Linked DNA regions of Rhizobium sp. N324. The protein of the gene in region 1 interacts with the protein of each later gene in a pairwise test. Links are inferred from orthologs where the notes say so. Each region holds a gene or a part of one and is shown in the gene's direction. Other genes may lie near its edges. The genes, in order: ndk and ung.

What was found.
Region 2: the proteins of ndk (region 1) and ung interact in binary tests that used the Escherichia coli proteins (3 or more experiments, as listed by UniProt). The link is inferred for Rhizobium sp. N324 from one-to-one orthologs.

Annotation. Positions count from the first base shown.
Region 1 is NZ_CP013630.1:1,586,352-1,593,843, forward strand. Bases 2,243-5,092 are described here. They hold ndk (nucleoside-diphosphate kinase), read left to right. Parts: upstream 2,243-3,381; coding sequence 3,382-3,804; downstream 3,805-5,092. Other genes in these bases: AMK05_RS07610 (glutathione S-transferase family protein), read left to right, coding at 2,243-2,509; AMK05_RS07615 (hypothetical protein), read right to left, coding at 2,571-2,840; AMK05_RS07625 (hypothetical protein), read right to left, coding at 3,891-4,394; AMK05_RS07630 (CGNR zinc finger domain-containing protein), read right to left, coding at 4,391-4,936; AMK05_RS07635 (branched-chain amino acid ABC transporter permease), read left to right, coding at 5,002-5,092. In the rest of the region: AMK05_RS07605 (DinB family protein), read right to left, coding at 1,172-1,681; more of AMK05_RS07610, read left to right, coding at 1,820-2,242; more of AMK05_RS07635, read left to right, coding at 5,093-5,898; AMK05_RS07640 (molybdenum cofactor biosynthesis protein MoaE), read right to left, coding at 5,900-6,361; moaD (molybdopterin converting factor subunit 1), read right to left, coding at 6,620-6,874; pgsA (CDP-diacylglycerol--glycerol-3-phosphate 3-phosphatidyltransferase), read right to left, coding at 6,871-7,461. UniProt on the Escherichia coli protein: Major role in the synthesis of nucleoside triphosphates other than ATP. The ATP gamma phosphate is transferred to the NDP beta phosphate via a ping-pong mechanism, using a phosphorylated active-site intermediate.
Region 2 is NZ_CP013630.1:3,546,499-3,553,976, reverse strand. Bases 2,539-5,374 are described here. They hold ung (uracil-DNA glycosylase), read left to right. Parts: upstream 2,539-3,520; coding sequence 3,521-4,228; downstream 4,229-5,374. Other genes in these bases: AMK05_RS17050 (alpha/beta hydrolase), read left to right, coding at 5,303-5,374; AMK05_RS17055 (VOC family protein), read left to right, coding at 4,359-5,291; AMK05_RS17065 (phosphomannomutase), read right to left, coding at 2,539-3,285. Also shown: AMK05_RS17075 (hypothetical protein), read right to left, coding at 1-266; AMK05_RS17070 (mannose-1-phosphate guanylyltransferase/mannose-6-phosphate isomerase), read right to left, coding at 396-1,823; more of AMK05_RS17065, read right to left, coding at 1,861-2,538; more of AMK05_RS17050, read left to right, coding at 5,375-5,908; AMK05_RS17045 (KTSC domain-containing protein), read right to left, coding at 5,989-6,240; AMK05_RS17040 (metallophosphoesterase), read left to right, coding at 6,839-7,478. UniProt on the Escherichia coli protein: Excises uracil residues from the DNA which can arise as a result of misincorporation of dUMP residues by DNA polymerase or due to deamination of cytosine.

The DNA of each region.
Region 1 (7,492 bases):
AGGCTTGCACCGGCTGGCGGGGGTTGGTCTGCGCGGCGAGAAGCGCCACGCGGGCATTGGCCTGCAACTGTCCGGGCGTTGCCGCATCCGTGCTGAGGGCAACGCCGATCGAGATGGTCAGCCTGCCGCGATCGGCCCTGTCAGAGGTCGCGAAGACCAGATTGTCCTCGACGGAGGCGCGCAGGCGCTCGGCGATCGTCATCGCATCCTGCATGCCGACATTGGCAAACAGGAAAGCGAATTCGTCCGCCTCGGTGCGGGCGACGAAGTCGTTTTCTTGACCGACTTGCGGAAGAGGCCGGCGAGCTTTTTCAAGAGCTTGTTGCCGGCCTGGGTGCCGTATCTGTCGTTGAGATCCCTGAAATTGTCGATATCGACCATAACAAGCGCGCTGCCGGCGAACCCCCCTTCGCGCTCATAGAGGTCGGCGATCTCGCGGTTCAGCGCGATGCGGTTCGGAAGTCCGGTGATCCGGTCGGCGACGGCGGCCGACTGCATCGCCGAAATGCCCCGCTCCAACCTTTCCAGTTTCTTGATGTCGTCCTGCAGCTTATCCGCGATCTCCGTTTCCGCCGACAGCACCGTCGCCAGCGAGGCGGAGAGGTAGTCGATCTCGCCGAGGAAGGCGGTGAGGCTCTGGTTGTCGTTGCCGGAAACCGATTTCAAGATCGTGCCGCAGGCGCGTGCAAAGGCGTCTTTGTGCCGCAGCCCCTCGGCAAGCCTCTCCGCCACCTCGCGCAGCATCCGGCTCGCCTCGTTACGCGAGGTCTCGCCGGCCAGGCCGCAATGGCCGACAAGGCGGTATTTCAATCCGAGTGCGTCAAGCATCGCCTGTTGCGGCTGCGGCCCGAGTGCTGCGATATCCTGGGCAAGACCGGCATTGAGCCCGACGATCGCCTCGTGAAAAAGTTCGTAATTGCGCGGCAGCGCCGCAATGTTCAGCCGCGTCAGGTGCTGAGCGATCCTCTGAATGTCGGCCATAGGCGCCGGGTGCGCCGCCTCGCGCGGCACCAAAGCGTTTGCGCTTGCATTCTGCATGACGATCCCTCGCAGCCCGGCTTTTCCCTTCGTTCCGCTATGCCTGCAAGGCTTTAAGAGAGGCTGAATCTTTGGCTGGATTGCGTGCGCAACCGGCAAAGGCGGTTAATGCGGTCTTGATGATGAAGGCTGCCTACATCCACTCGCGGCCTTCGCTGCGCAGGAAGTAGATGAGATCGAGACTGAGGCTCGGCTTGCCGAGCGCCGTCAGCGTCATATGGCATTGGCCGCGATGATGGGTCTGGTGATTGAAGAGATGCGCAAGCGCCGGCTGCAATGGCTGGGTGATCTCGATCGGCTGCGTCACCGGCACATAGGTGAAATCGGCGGCAAGGCTTGCCTCGTCAAGCGTGCCCGTCCAGGCAATGATCCGCTCGTCCTCCGCCCTGCGTGCGACGGTAAGCGCATCCAGTTCTTCGTAGAGAACGGCATCCAGTGTCGCCGGCGCCTCGCCGGTGCCGGTGAAGCGCTTCATCCATATCCGGTCGGCGACGAGCAGATGATTGAGCGTGTGGTGCAGCGACCCGAAGAAGGCGCCGCGGTCGCTGCGGAATTCGGCGTCGCTGAGTTCGGCCGCCGCAGCGTAGATCTGGGCGTTGGCCCAGCGGTTATAGGCGGCAAACATCCTGTAATGTCGGAGCATTCGGTCCCCCTGTCGTGATTACGGCAGTCTAGCCAGTTTCCCGAGAAATCCGAGTGATGGCGCCATGAAATTTCCTGATTTGATCGCAGGCTTTTTCTGTCGTGGAATGCACTGCGTTTCGATCTCGAAAGGACTGTCATGACCAGAGCCCTCTATTCCCTGTGCGGTGCCGACAAGCAGCACTTCTTCTCGCCTCATTGCTGGAAGGCGGTGATGGCGCTGGCGCATAAGGGGCTCGATTTCGAGGAGATCCCGACGACCTATAGCCGCATCCGCGCGATCGGCGGCGGCGTCTCGCAGACCGTGCCCGTTCTCGACGATAACGGCCGGCTGATCCCCGACAGTTTCTCCATCGCTCTCTATCTGGAGGAGGCCTATCCCGAGCGGCCGTCGCTGTTTGGTGGGGAGGGCGGCAAAGCGCTGTCGCGCATGGTCGAGGGCTATTCGCAGATGATCATCCATCCGGCGATCATGCGGATTGCTCTTCTCGAAATTCACGCCAACCTCGACGAGGAAGACAAGGCCTATTTCCGCGAAAGCCGCGAAGCGCGTCTCGGCAAGCCGCTTGAAGTCGTTGCTGCCGACAGCGAGGCGGAGAAAGCCGCCTTCGGCGCCAAGCTCGAGCCGCTCCGGCATATGCTGAAATTTCAGCCCTTCATCGGCGGGCAGACGCCGCTGTTTGCCGATTATATCGTCTTCGGCGCGCTGCAATGGCTGCGCGTCTGCGCCGGTCTCGCCATGCTGGCCGCCGACGATCCCGTCCTGGGCTGGTTCGAACGCTGCCTCGATCTCCATCAAAGCCGCGGCCGGACTGCAACAGCGGCGTGAAATTGCCGCGGGGGCTAGCTGGCGTTCAGGTGCCGCCCCATTACCAAGGCGGATCTGGGCGTTAACGCAGCGGGCTAGGTTTTCCGAAGACGCGGCCGACCATCGACGCGATCGCATTTGCTGCCGAAGCGAACATGGAAGGCTTTGGCACGATGGGCGGCAGGCCCATTTCCAAGCGCTGCCGAGGCGTCAGCGATACCGTATCGACGAGGGTCCACGCATCGCCGGTGGCAACATCGATCAACCCAAGATCTGCGGCCGCTTTGACTGCGTCATCATCCGCGAGGCCGACACCGGAAACATAGCCTCCTTCTGCAGCAACAGTGGTCAAAAGCGTATCGATTTCCCGTGAATATGACACCTTGCGCCCCCCCCAGCACCTCACAACCCTGCGCACCGAGTAACAGGTTGTGAAATGCTCGTAAATCGCCTGTAACGTTGGTCATGGAAAGAGACCAAAAATGGTCCGTCAGGTTACGTTTTGCTTATCACTGTCCTCAGGCCATTTGCCGTATCCAAAAACTTGAGAGAAGCGAACTTCAATTCAGGTTCTACAAAATGTCGTCCGACCTTGGTTTGGTTTAAATAACATCGGCGACAGGTATAATTTCTTATTTGGAAGATTTTTATGCTTAATGAGTAAGAAGAGAGTTTTGGTTATTTCAAACACTCAGGACTTGTTGTCTTTCGGCCATTCGATATTGCGTGAAGCGCCATTCGAGTGTGCGCACTGCAGCTACGCAAGCCTCGATCGTCGCCAAACCCGCAACAGCACTGTGACAGCGGCGTGAAATTGCCGCCGACCCCTTGTTTTCGGGCGTTGGGGCGGGTAAAGACCGCCCACTTTTCCCGAGAAAACAGAGGATTTGACTATGGCGATTGAACGCACCTTCTCGATGATCAAGCCGGATGCAACCAAGCGCAACCTGACGGGCGCCATCACCAAGATGCTCGAAGATGCCGGCCTGCGCGTCGTCGCCTCCAAGCGCGTCTGGATGAGCCGTCGCGAAGCCGAAGGCTTCTATGCCGTTCACAAGGATCGCCCCTTCTTCGGCGAACTCGTCGAAGGCATGACCTCCGGCCCGACCGTCGTTCAGGTTCTGGAAGGCGAAGGCGCCATCCTCAAGAACCGCGAGATCATGGGCGCGACCAACCCGGCAAACGCTGACGAAGGCACGATCCGCAAGGTTCATGCCCTGTCGATCGGCGAAAACTCCGTTCACGGTTCGGATGCTCCGGAAACGGCTGCTCAGGAAATCAAGTACTGGTTCTCCGATACCGAAGTCGTCGGCTGAGGCTGCGCTTCGGCATTGGCTCGCAATGCCTTGAATTGACTCTCGAAAGCCGGGGCCTCGCTCCGGCTTTTTCTATGCCGGCATTTTTATGCCGGGCACTTGTCGGTATTGGAAAAATCGACGCTGCCGTCCGGCTTGAAGACCTCAGGGTTCTTGTCATAAAGCGCACCAACGACGAGCGGCTTGCTCGGCAGCACGGTCTGATCCAGGTCGGATCGGAACTGCGTCTTCAATTCCTGCAGCACCTTGCCGTCCTTGTCGACCAGCCGGACATTCACTGCATAGGGTCGGTCCTTGCGTACGCAGTGCAGGTTTTGGCTCTGCAGCGCGATCTTGTCGTCGATCGGATAGATTTTCTGGTTCAGCACCAGCGGTTCGCCGCCTTGAGGATTTTCGAATTCGGCGATGATGACCGAACCGTCAGGGATGGGCCCGGTCTTTTTCAGCGTCAGCAGATAGGTGGCGCTCGCCACCCGATAGTTGAAGACGAAGAGGTGGCCGGTGACTTCGACCAGGTTTTCGGCCTGACGCTGGCAGGCGGACAGCAGGAGGCCGATTGCCGCCGCTGTGACGATCAGATGTTTCCTCATGGGATTTCCTCCTTCTTGCGACGATAATGCCGGTTCGCCTTGGCGCGGTTGCCGCAGACCGCCATGTCGCACCAGGCCCGGCTCCTGTTCTTGCTGCGGTCGATGAACAGCCAGCCGCAATTGCCGCAGATTTTCATCCGCTCCGGATCCGGCATGGCAATCAGCCGCAGCACCGAATGGGCGGTCGCCGCGACCAGGCTGCCGGGGCTTGCCTCGCGCAGCACCTTTGCCAGCGCGTCCAGCAGTCCGGCCAGCAATTGGTCGTCGCCGCCATCCAGTATACGCTTGCGGAAATAGCGGTCGATTGCTTCCCGCAGCGCGATGAAATCTGCCTCGTTTTCCCTGGACACCGGGGCGATATCGCCGAAGAGGGCCCGCTCGGCGCAGAATTCGGCAGCGGCGCGCGGAAAATCCCGCATCTGGTCCCGGGCCGCGAAGCGGTCGATCCGCCGCGCCGCATCGTGGCGCAGCACGACGCTATTGGCGACGTCGAGCGCCAGCGCGCCTCCGGCAAAGCGGTGAGGGGTCCAGGAAAAGCTCATGATGAAATTATAACTGGTGAAGTCAGTTTTACCAGTTATAAGTTTGGCGACGCGGAGTGTCTGGGATGGCCTATCTTCTGCAACAGTTGGCGAATGCGGTTCCGCTCGCGGCCCTCTATGCTGCGCTCGCTTTCGGCTATTCCGTCGCCTTCGGCGTGACCAAGCGGGCCGACATCACCTATGGGGCGATCTTCGCCTTCGCAGGGCAGATCCTGCTGCTCTTCACCGAACTCGCCTATGTCAAGTTCTGGCTGGTGCTGCCAGCGGCCCTTGCCGTCGGCGCCGGCGCTGCGATCGTCTACTCGTTGGCAGCGGGCCTGTGGATCGGCCGCTCGATCATGCTGCCGCTCGTCAGAAAATCCCCGAATACGGTGATTGTCGCCGCCCTCGGCATCATGATCGTGCTGATGGAAACCGCCCGGCTCGCCGCCGATACCCGCGCCATCTGGCTGCCGCCCTTCCTGAACGGTACGGTCGTGTTCTGGAGCGACGGCCCGTTCAAGGTGACGCTGACTTATATCCAACTGATCGATACCGCGCTGATGGCGGCGATCGTCGCCGTGGGGACGCTAATCCTCAGGCGCACGGCCTGGGGCCGCGTCTGGCGCGCCGTCACCGACGATCCGCTGGCCGCCGAACTCTGCGGTACCAGCGCCGACCGCGTTTTTCTCGCCGCTTATGCGGCAGCCGCCCTCGTCGCCACGATCTGCGGCATCCTCGCCACTTTCTATTACGGCTCGATGGATTTCGGCGCCGGCCTGATGTTCGGGCTTAAAGTGCTGCTGATATCAGCCGTCGGCGGCTATTCCGACCCGCTGCGCTCGGCCGGCGGTGCTGCCGGGCTTGCCGTCGTCGAAACCCTATGGGGCGCCTACGGCCCCTTCGTCTGGCGCGATCTCGTCATCTTCTCACTGCTCGTCCTGCTCTTGGTCATGAGCCGCAGGGAGCGCGTCGTGCTATAAGTCACTTCCACTTGTCGCGCGCCGCATCGTCGGCGTCTTTCGCCGCGACCCAGTCGCCGGCGCCGCCATCCCTAGCGTGCTCCTTCTTCCAGAAAGGGGCCGCGGTCTTCAGGAAATCCATGACGAAATTGGCCCCGTCGAACGCCGCCTGCCGGTGCGGCGCGGCCGCGACGACGAGCACGATATTCTCGCCCACGGCGATCTTGCCGTAACGGTGGATGGCGGTCAGCCCGAGCAGCCCGAAACGGACAATGGCGAGTTCGCCGATGCGCGCCATCTCGGCTTCGGCCATGCCGGGGTAATGTTCGAGTTCGAGCGCCGCAAGTGTGCCGCCGTCATCGCGGCAGAGGCCGGAAAAGGTGACGACAGCGCCGATGCCGGGTTTGCCGTTGGAGAGGAGGTCGACCTCGGCTTGCAGGTCGAAGTCCTCATGCTGGACGCGGATGGTGGGGGTAACGGTCACAGCGAGATCCTCCGCTGCTTTGATGCAGCTGCAAAGAATACCGAAACGCTGTGCCGTGGAAACCCCCCTCTGGCCTGCCGGCCATCTCCCCCACAGGTGGGGAGATCACAAGTGGCACGACCTTCTTGCCCCCTTACCGTTCCGCCCGGCTGAAACGTTGATTGTTTGAGCGAGCCGGCACTCCCAGCCAATCTCCCCACCTGTGGGGGAGATGCCCGGCAGGGCAGAGGGGGGCGATCTGGCACGGCCGTCACCGCATTACCCCCCCGTCATCGGCGGAAATATCCCGATCTCCCGCGCGCCTGCTATCGGCTCGTCATGCTCGACATGCTCCATGTCGAGCGCCACGCGGATCACGTCCGGATATTGAAGTGCCGCCTCATATTCTTCGCCCAGCGTCTTCAAATGATTCAGAAGATCGGCGACGGTGACGACGGAGGAGGGGAGGTCGATTTCCTCCTCGTCCTTGCCGATGCGCTCGCGCACCCATGCGAAATAGACAAGCCGCGTCATTCCTCGTCATCCACGATATGTTTCAGCCCGGCGCGGAAATAGTCATAGCCGGTATAGATGGTCAGCAATGCGGCGATCCATAAGAGCGCGATGCCGGTCTGCGTCGTATAGGGGAAAATCTCGTCGCCGGCAGGACCCGCGAGCAGGAAGGCGATGGCGACGAGCTGCAGCGTCGTCTTCCATTTGGCGATCCGCGTCACCGGCACGCTGACCTTCAGCGCCGCCAGATATTCGCGCAGGCCGGACACGAGGATTTCGCGGCAGAGAATGGTGATCGCCGCCCAGATCGACCAGCCGGCAATCGTCTGGTCGGCTGCGACCAGGAGCAGGATCGAGGCCACCAGCAGCTTGTCGGCGATCGGGTCGAGCATGCGGCCGATATTCGACGTCTGGTTCCAAATGCGCGCGAGATAGCCGTCGAGGAAATCGGTGATCGAGGCGATGACGAAGATCCACAGCGCCACCCAGCGCGCCGTGTTGCTGATCGACAGCCTGCCTTCGATGAAGAAGCAGAGAACGATCAGCGGCACGGCGAGGATACGGCCGTAGGTCAGAAGATTGGGGATGCTGTACGCACGCGATGCCATGGGATCGTTTCTCTGAATGGATGCACCGCTA
Region 2 (7,478 bases), 2.0 Mb from region 1 along the record:
AATTTCTCGCCGTCGGTCTTCACGCTGACGCAGTCGGTCGACTTGTTGGGAAACCGGACGCACACCTGGCCATTGGTTATTTTGTAGCCATTCCTGTTGCCCTGGCGATATTCGTAACCGTTGCTGCTTTCTTTCAGCTCCGACGTGCCCGGCAGATGCTCGCGGATTTCAGCCTCGCTTGCGGTCCGCATCTTTCCGGGTTCGGCCAACGCCATTCCCGGTGCCATGATCGCAAGAAGTCCGGCGAGGGCGGGCAAGATACGCATCAAGGAATCTCCGGTCATGACTTTCGGTACATCCATTCTACGAGATTTCCGATAGCGAGTTCAACAGCGATGGCGGTCGCGCCGGAAAAGGCGGCCCATTGTTCGGGACCGGCCAGTCCGGCGGCGACGTTACGTTCTTCCGAATTCATCGACGATGCGGATGATGTCGTCCTCGCCGAGATAGGAGCCCGTCTGCACCTCGATGAGCTCGAGGACGATCTTGCCGGGATTGGCGAGACGGTGGACTTCGCCGAGCGGGATATAGACGCTTTCGTTCTCGCGCAGCATTCGCACGGTCTCGCCGACCGTCACCTCGGCCGTTCCCTTGACGACGACCCAGTGTTCGGAGCGATGGTGGTGTTTCTGCAGCGAAAGCTTCTTGCCCGGGGTCACGAAGATGCGCTTCACCTGGAAACGATCGCCGTTGAAGATCGAGGTATAGCCGCCCCAGGGCCGATAGGATGTCGGGTGGGTTTCGGTGAATTTCGCCGTCGCCGACGAAGAGGCCAGCATCTTGACCAATTGCCCGACATTCTGGCTGTCTTTGAGCGGTCCGACATAGACGGCGTCCTCGCTGGCGATAACGGCGACATCCTCCATGCCCTGGACGGCAAGATGCACGCCGTGGGTCATTACCAGCGAGTTGCGGGTATTGACGACGGTGGTGTTTGCAGCGGCGACATTGCCGTTGTCGTCGCGGGCGCCTGATTTCCAGACAGCATCCCAGCTTCCCATATCAGACCATTTGAACGGCGAGGGGACCACGGCGGCCTTGGAAGTCTTTTCCATGATCGCGTAGTCGATGGAGATATCGGGGCTCTTGGCGAAATGATCGGCGTCGAGGCGGGTAAAGTCGAGGTCGCGGCTTGCCTTGGAAACGGCCTTGCTCGCCGCCTTCAGCACATCCGGCGCATATTCCTGCAGTTCGGCGATGAGCTCCGCCACCGGGAACATGAAGATGCCGGAGTTCCAGTAGAAGCCGCCGTCGGCGAGCATTTTCTCGGCCTTTTCCAATGCCGGTTTTTCCACAAAACGGCTGACCTTATGGGCGCCGTTTTCGAGCGCATCGCCGATTTCGATATAGCCGTAACCGGTGGCAGGCTCGGTCGGGCTGATGCCGAAAGTGACGAGCTTGCCATCGGCTGCGGCATTTCGGGCGATGCGGATGCAATCGAAATAGCTCGCGTCGGCGAGGATCTCGTGATCGGAGGCGAGCATCTGGATGATGGTATCCTTGCCGAAAAGCTCGGCAGCATGGGTGGCGGCGGCGGCCACCGCTGCGGCGGTGTTGCGGGCGACCGGTTCGAGCAGCACGGCGGCGAGCGGGACAGCCAGCGCGCGGGCCTGCTCGGCAACGAGGAAGCGAAATTCCTCATTGGTGACGACGATCGGCGCTTCATAGAGCTCCGGGTTGGAAACACGTTCGAGCGTATCCTGAAACAGCGTCTTGTTGCCGACGAACTGGATGAACTGTTTCGGGGCGGTGGCACGGGAAAGCGGCCAGAGCCGCGTGCCTTTGCCGCCGGCCATGATCACGGGAACGATTTTCTGCGTCATAGGCGGGTTCCTTGAAAAAAGCTTGTTCGTGGCATGTTTAGCGGGCGTCTGCCCAGTCCGTTATTCGGGCGAGCCCCGTCTTCAGCAGATCCAGGGCTGCGGCTTCACTCCCTGCTTCGACGTAGCAGCGCATTTCCGGCGCATTGCCGGAGGGGCGGAAATGAATGATCCTGCCGTCTTTCAGCGTCACACGCAGGCCGTCGATATCGGATTTCGCCGCCACCTCGCCGATCGGCTGCAGGAAGGCGCCAAGATTTTCATCGGAGCTGCGCAGATGCGCCATCAGCGCAGCACTCGTCTCCACCGGGAAATTCTCCAGGCGATCGGCGCCGGCGAAGGGCAGATGATAGGAGGCGGCAACGGCCGAAAGCGGCTGCCGGCGAGCGGCGGCGAGCGACAGGATCGCAAGAATGGGGAGAAAACAATCGCGCGTCGGCAAGGCGCGCACGGATCCGCCGTTAATATCGAAAAGGGTTGCGGTCAGCAGCCCGCCATTGGCCTCAAAGCCCATGACGTGATCCTTGCCGGCTGCCACGGCCTCTTCCATGCCTGATATGACGAAGGGCGAGCCGACGCGGGTGCGCCTGACGGCGAAAGAGCCCGCGGCCTCGATGCCGGAATTTGAAGTAACAGGTGTCACGACCGTGCCGGCACGGAGAAAATTGGCTGCGACAAGGCCGAGAAGGTCGCCGCGCAGCGGCGTGCCGGTTTCGTCTGCGACCAGCGGGCGGTCGCCGTCGCCATCGGTCGAGACAATCGCATCGAACTTGTGCTCGGACACCCAGCGCTTCATCAGCGCGACCGTCTCGTCGGAAACGGCTTCGGTGTCGACGGGAATGAAACTCTCCGAACGGCCGAGAGCGGTGATCTCGGCGCCGTAATGGGCGAGAACGTCAACCAGCAGGTCGCGGGCGACGGTGCTGTGCTGGTAGACGCCGATCTTCATGCCGGATAGCGCGCCTTGCGGCAGCAGGGCGGCATTGCGTTGGAAAAAGAGCTGCCGGCAGATCGCCTGATGATCTTCGGTCTGGGCCGGCGCCTCTGTAACGGGCTCGCCTGTTCGGTCGATCTCGGCCGCAAATGCGGTGATCTCGGCCTCGTCCGATTTGTCGATCTCGCCGTCCGGGCGATAGAACTTGATGCCGTTGCGGTCTGCCGGAATATGCGAGCCCGTCACCATCAGGCATGCAGCGTTGCTGTCGAGGCCATAAAGGGCAAGAGCTGGCGTCGGGACGTTGCCGCAGTCCAATACCCGGAAACCGAGCGCGGCGAGTGCGCCGGCGCAATTTCCCGAGATATCGGGGCTCGAATCGCGAAAATCGCGGCCGATCAGAATGGCATCTCCGACCTCAGCCTTGCCGGTCTGCAGCAGATATTTTCCGAACGCGGTTGCATAAAGCGCAGAGGCGCGTCCCTTGAGATCCACTGAAAGTCCGCGAAGGCCGCTCGTGCCGAATTTCATCTGAAGACATGTCCCCGGTTTATCATCACGGTTCTACTCAGGCCGCCTGCCGGCGTAAATACCGAAGCCGTCATATAGTTAAACACGGACGACCGTGTCTCGGAAGCCTCTCGCAATCCTCTCTCGTCTATCCCAAAGGCGTAGACGCATTGCAGAGCCGGCAGCCATTACAGCGTAGATCGATTTTGTTAGAACCGTGTGTCCGTTGTTTCGTCATATGCGAAGGGTTTGCTCGATGAGCGATACGTCAATCAATCTCGAAGAGAGCTGGAAAGCCGCCTTGGCGACGGAGTTCTCGAGCCCCTATATGCAGCAGCTAAAATCCTTTCTGGTCACGCAGAAGCAGGTCGGCAAGCGGATTTTCCCCCGGGGCAGCGAGTATTTCCGCGCCCTCGACCTGACGCCGATCTCCAGCGTCAAGGTCGTCATTCTTGGCCAGGACCCCTATCACGGGCTGGGGCAGGCACACGGGTTGTGCTTCAGCGTGCGGCCGGGCGTTCGCATCCCGCCCTCCCTCGTCAATATCTATAAGGAGATGCAGACGGACCTCGGCCTAGCGCCGGCGCGCCACGGTTTTCTCGAACATTGGGCAAGACAGGGCGTGCTGTTGCTGAACAGCGTGCTGACCGTCGAGGAAGGACAGGCGGCTGCGCACCAGGGCAAGGGATGGGAGCGCTTCACCGACGCGGTTATCCGCAAAGTCAACGACGAGTGCGAATCCGTCGTCTTCATGCTCTGGGGCTCCTATGCCCAGCGCAAGGCGACTTTTGTCGATACGACGCGGCATCTCGTGCTCAAGGCGCCGCATCCTTCGCCGCTTTCGGCCCATAACGGATTTTTCGGCTGCGGACATTTTTCGAAGGCGAATAATTTCCTGCAGTCACGCGGGCGCGCGCCGATCGACTGGCAATTGCCGGCCGATCCCCAAGACATCGACTTGTGAACGTCAACGCATCTTCGTTCACTAAAAGAAGACAATGCGTTTTGATCTGGGGGTCTGTTCCCATGGAGGTTCAGCGCGCATCTTAGCCTCATCGAAAGCCCGCGAATTGCGGGCAAGAAAGGGGTTTCACATGCTTGATCAGATCAAGGGTTTGCACCACGTCACGTCGATGGCGGAGGACGCCCGGACCAACAATCAGTTCTTCACCAATGCGCTTGGCCTGCGCCGCGTCAAGAAGACCGTCAATTTCGACGCGCCTGACGTCTATCACCTTTATTATGGTGACGAGACCGGTGCGCCCGGCACGGTCATGACCTATTTCCCGTTTCCGAAGATGGCGCAGGGCCGTCCCGGCACCGGCGAGGTCGGCACGACGGTGTTTTCCGTTCCGCAGGGTTCGCTCGGCTTCTGGAGCGATCGTTTCAGCACGTTGAATATCGGCGGGCTGAAGGACGAGGAAAGTTTTGGCGAGAAGCGCCTGAATTTTTCCGGTCCCGACGGCGACGGCTTTGCGCTCGTCGAGGTCAAGGACGATGCCCGCCAGGCCTGGACCCATGGCGGCATCAGCGAGGACCACGCCATTCGCGGCTTCCATTCCGTTGCCATGCGCCTGCGGGATGAAGGCGCCACCGCCGAACTCCTGACATTCATGGGCTACGAGGTCGCCGAGGAACGGGATGGCGTCAAGCGGCTGATCAAGCCTGACGGCAACGGCGCGCATCTCATCGATCTGGAGACCATGCCGAACATTGCCCGCGCGCTTCCCGGCGCCGGCTCCGTCCACCACGTCGCCTTCGCCGTGGAAAACCGCGAGAAGCAGCTCGAAGTGCGCAAGGCGCTGATGGACACCGGCTATCAGGTGACACCGGTGATCGACCGCGATTATTTCTGGGCAATCTATTTCCGCACGCCGGGCGGCGTGCTGTTCGAAGTCGCGACCAATGAGCCGGGCTTTAACCGCGACGAGGATACGGCCCATCTCGGCGAAGCCCTGAAGCTGCCGCAGCAGCACGCCCATCTTCGCGCGCTGCTCGAGCAACACCTGCAGCCGCTCGAGGCGTAAGGAGAGGCGATATGACCGACACTGGATATGTGCACCGGCTGCATGCCGGTGCACCCGACAAACCCATCCTGCTGGTACTGCACGGCACCGGCGGCGACGAAAACCAGTTTTTCGATTTCGGCCGGCGCCTGCTGCCCGAAGCGACGATTTTGTCGCCGCGCGGCGACGTTTTTGAACATGGCGCGGCGCGGTTCTTCCGGCGCACCGGGGAGGGGGTCTACGACATGGCCGATCTTTCCCGGGCAACGGAGAAGATGGCCGCCTATGTCACGGCTTTGGCTGGCAAGCATCAGGCTTCCCAGGTTCTTGGCCTCGGTTTTTCGAATGGCGCAAACATTCTTGCCAATGTGCTGATCGAGAAGGGGATCTTCGATGCCGCTGTTCTGATGCACCCGCTCATTCCGTTTCAGCCTGAAGCCCAGGCAACTCTGGCGGGGAGAAAGGTGCTGGTGACGGCCGGCCAGCGGGATCCGATCGCCCCCGTCTCGGTGACCGAGGCGCTGTCGGAGCATCTGAAAAATCGCGGCGCTGATGTCAGGACGGTCTGGCATCCGGGTGGCCATGAGATTGCGCCGCTCGAGATCGATGCAGTTCGCGATTTCTTCAGTGGCTATTGATGGAAGAGGCCGCCGGTCGGTGGCGCCGAGATGCGGGACGGTGAATGCCGGTCCCGCATCTCGGCTGAAATGATGGATCGCTAGGGGCGGGGAGGATATTTGCCTCTGATTGCCGTCATATAAAAATTTCCCGGGGATTCCGCCATCGTCAAGCCGACGACGACGCCCTTGGGGACACCTTCATATTCCCGCCTTTGACCGTTTGTCAGATAGACCCGTAGATGCCGGCTGTCTTCGTCGTAGGTGATCGCCTCGATAAGTTTCGAATCAACCGCAGTTTCCACTTTGCACCCCGCAGTTTTGGATCTGAGATTTCCGGTGAGGAATGTCATTCACGCTCGCAATACGCCATCATCATGCGCCGCCGCAGTAGCGTCAAGCATGATAAGCTTAAGCGTTCATTTTTTTCTCTTGGCTCTCGCTATAGTTGATTTATGCAGCTTTTTGGGAGGTGTCGCCTGTGGAAACTCGATTGCCGCAAATTCTCCAGCTCGGAGAACTGGCGACTGACACAGCCGCGGAGCGAACGAATAACATGGTTTAACGCCGAATTAACCCTCATCTACCAAAATACAGCGCAATATTAACCGTGATGCGCTTGCGAAATGACCGAATACAAATTGCCGTTTCTCGCAACGTAATTTCACGGTCGCGGGAACGTTGCATGTAAAGCTCCCTGCACGTGAAGGCGAGGATCAGGTGATTCGATGTCGCTTGGGAGGGGACCGTGCCGGCAGCTATCGGCGACGCTGGGAAAGGGGCTGTCGGTTCACCGCGACGTCCGCACAGTTCTTCACGCCGGGTGGGTTACAATTTCGACAAGGCCGTGATCAGGCCAACTTCTTTTTGAACACTGCGGCTCATGCCTATGCAGGGATGGGCAGGAAACGGAGCTTTTCCGATTGCCTCACATGCTGTCGGATCTCATAAATGGGTTACATGTTTAACTATCTCGGGCCGTGGCGACAACAGATACCGATACTGGCTGGTAGCCGCAAAGGACGCGCCCGGCTGACCTTTGCCGAAGGCGAATTCGCTGCGGTCTATGCAATGAGCGATATTCACGGATGTTACAACGAACTCGTCGAGGCGCATCGCCGCATCGAGGAGGATGCCGCGCGCATTCCGGGGCCGAAGCTGATCGTCATGCTCGGCGATTATGTCGACCGCGGGCCTGACTCGAGTGCGGTGCTGGAATTCCTCAGCAAGAGCCCGCCGCCGGGATTTCAGCGTTTCGCTCTCTGCGGCAATCATGACGCGGAACTGGCGAAGCTCTACCGCAAACCGGCGCACATTCTTGAATGGCTCGGCTTTGCCGGGACGGAGACGTTGCGCTCATACGGTATCGATATCGAGCATCTGCTGCAGTCTGCGGCTGGAAGCGACATGATTGCCCGCGTCATTCGCAACATGATCCCCGAGCGGCATATTCAATTCCTGGAATCTCTGCCGATCATGCTGCGGATGGGTAGGGTGGTCTTTGTCCATGCCGGAATCAAACCGGGCATCGACCTCAAGAAGCAGAAGGACAGCGATCTGATGTGGATCCGCCAACCCTTCCTGGATGAAG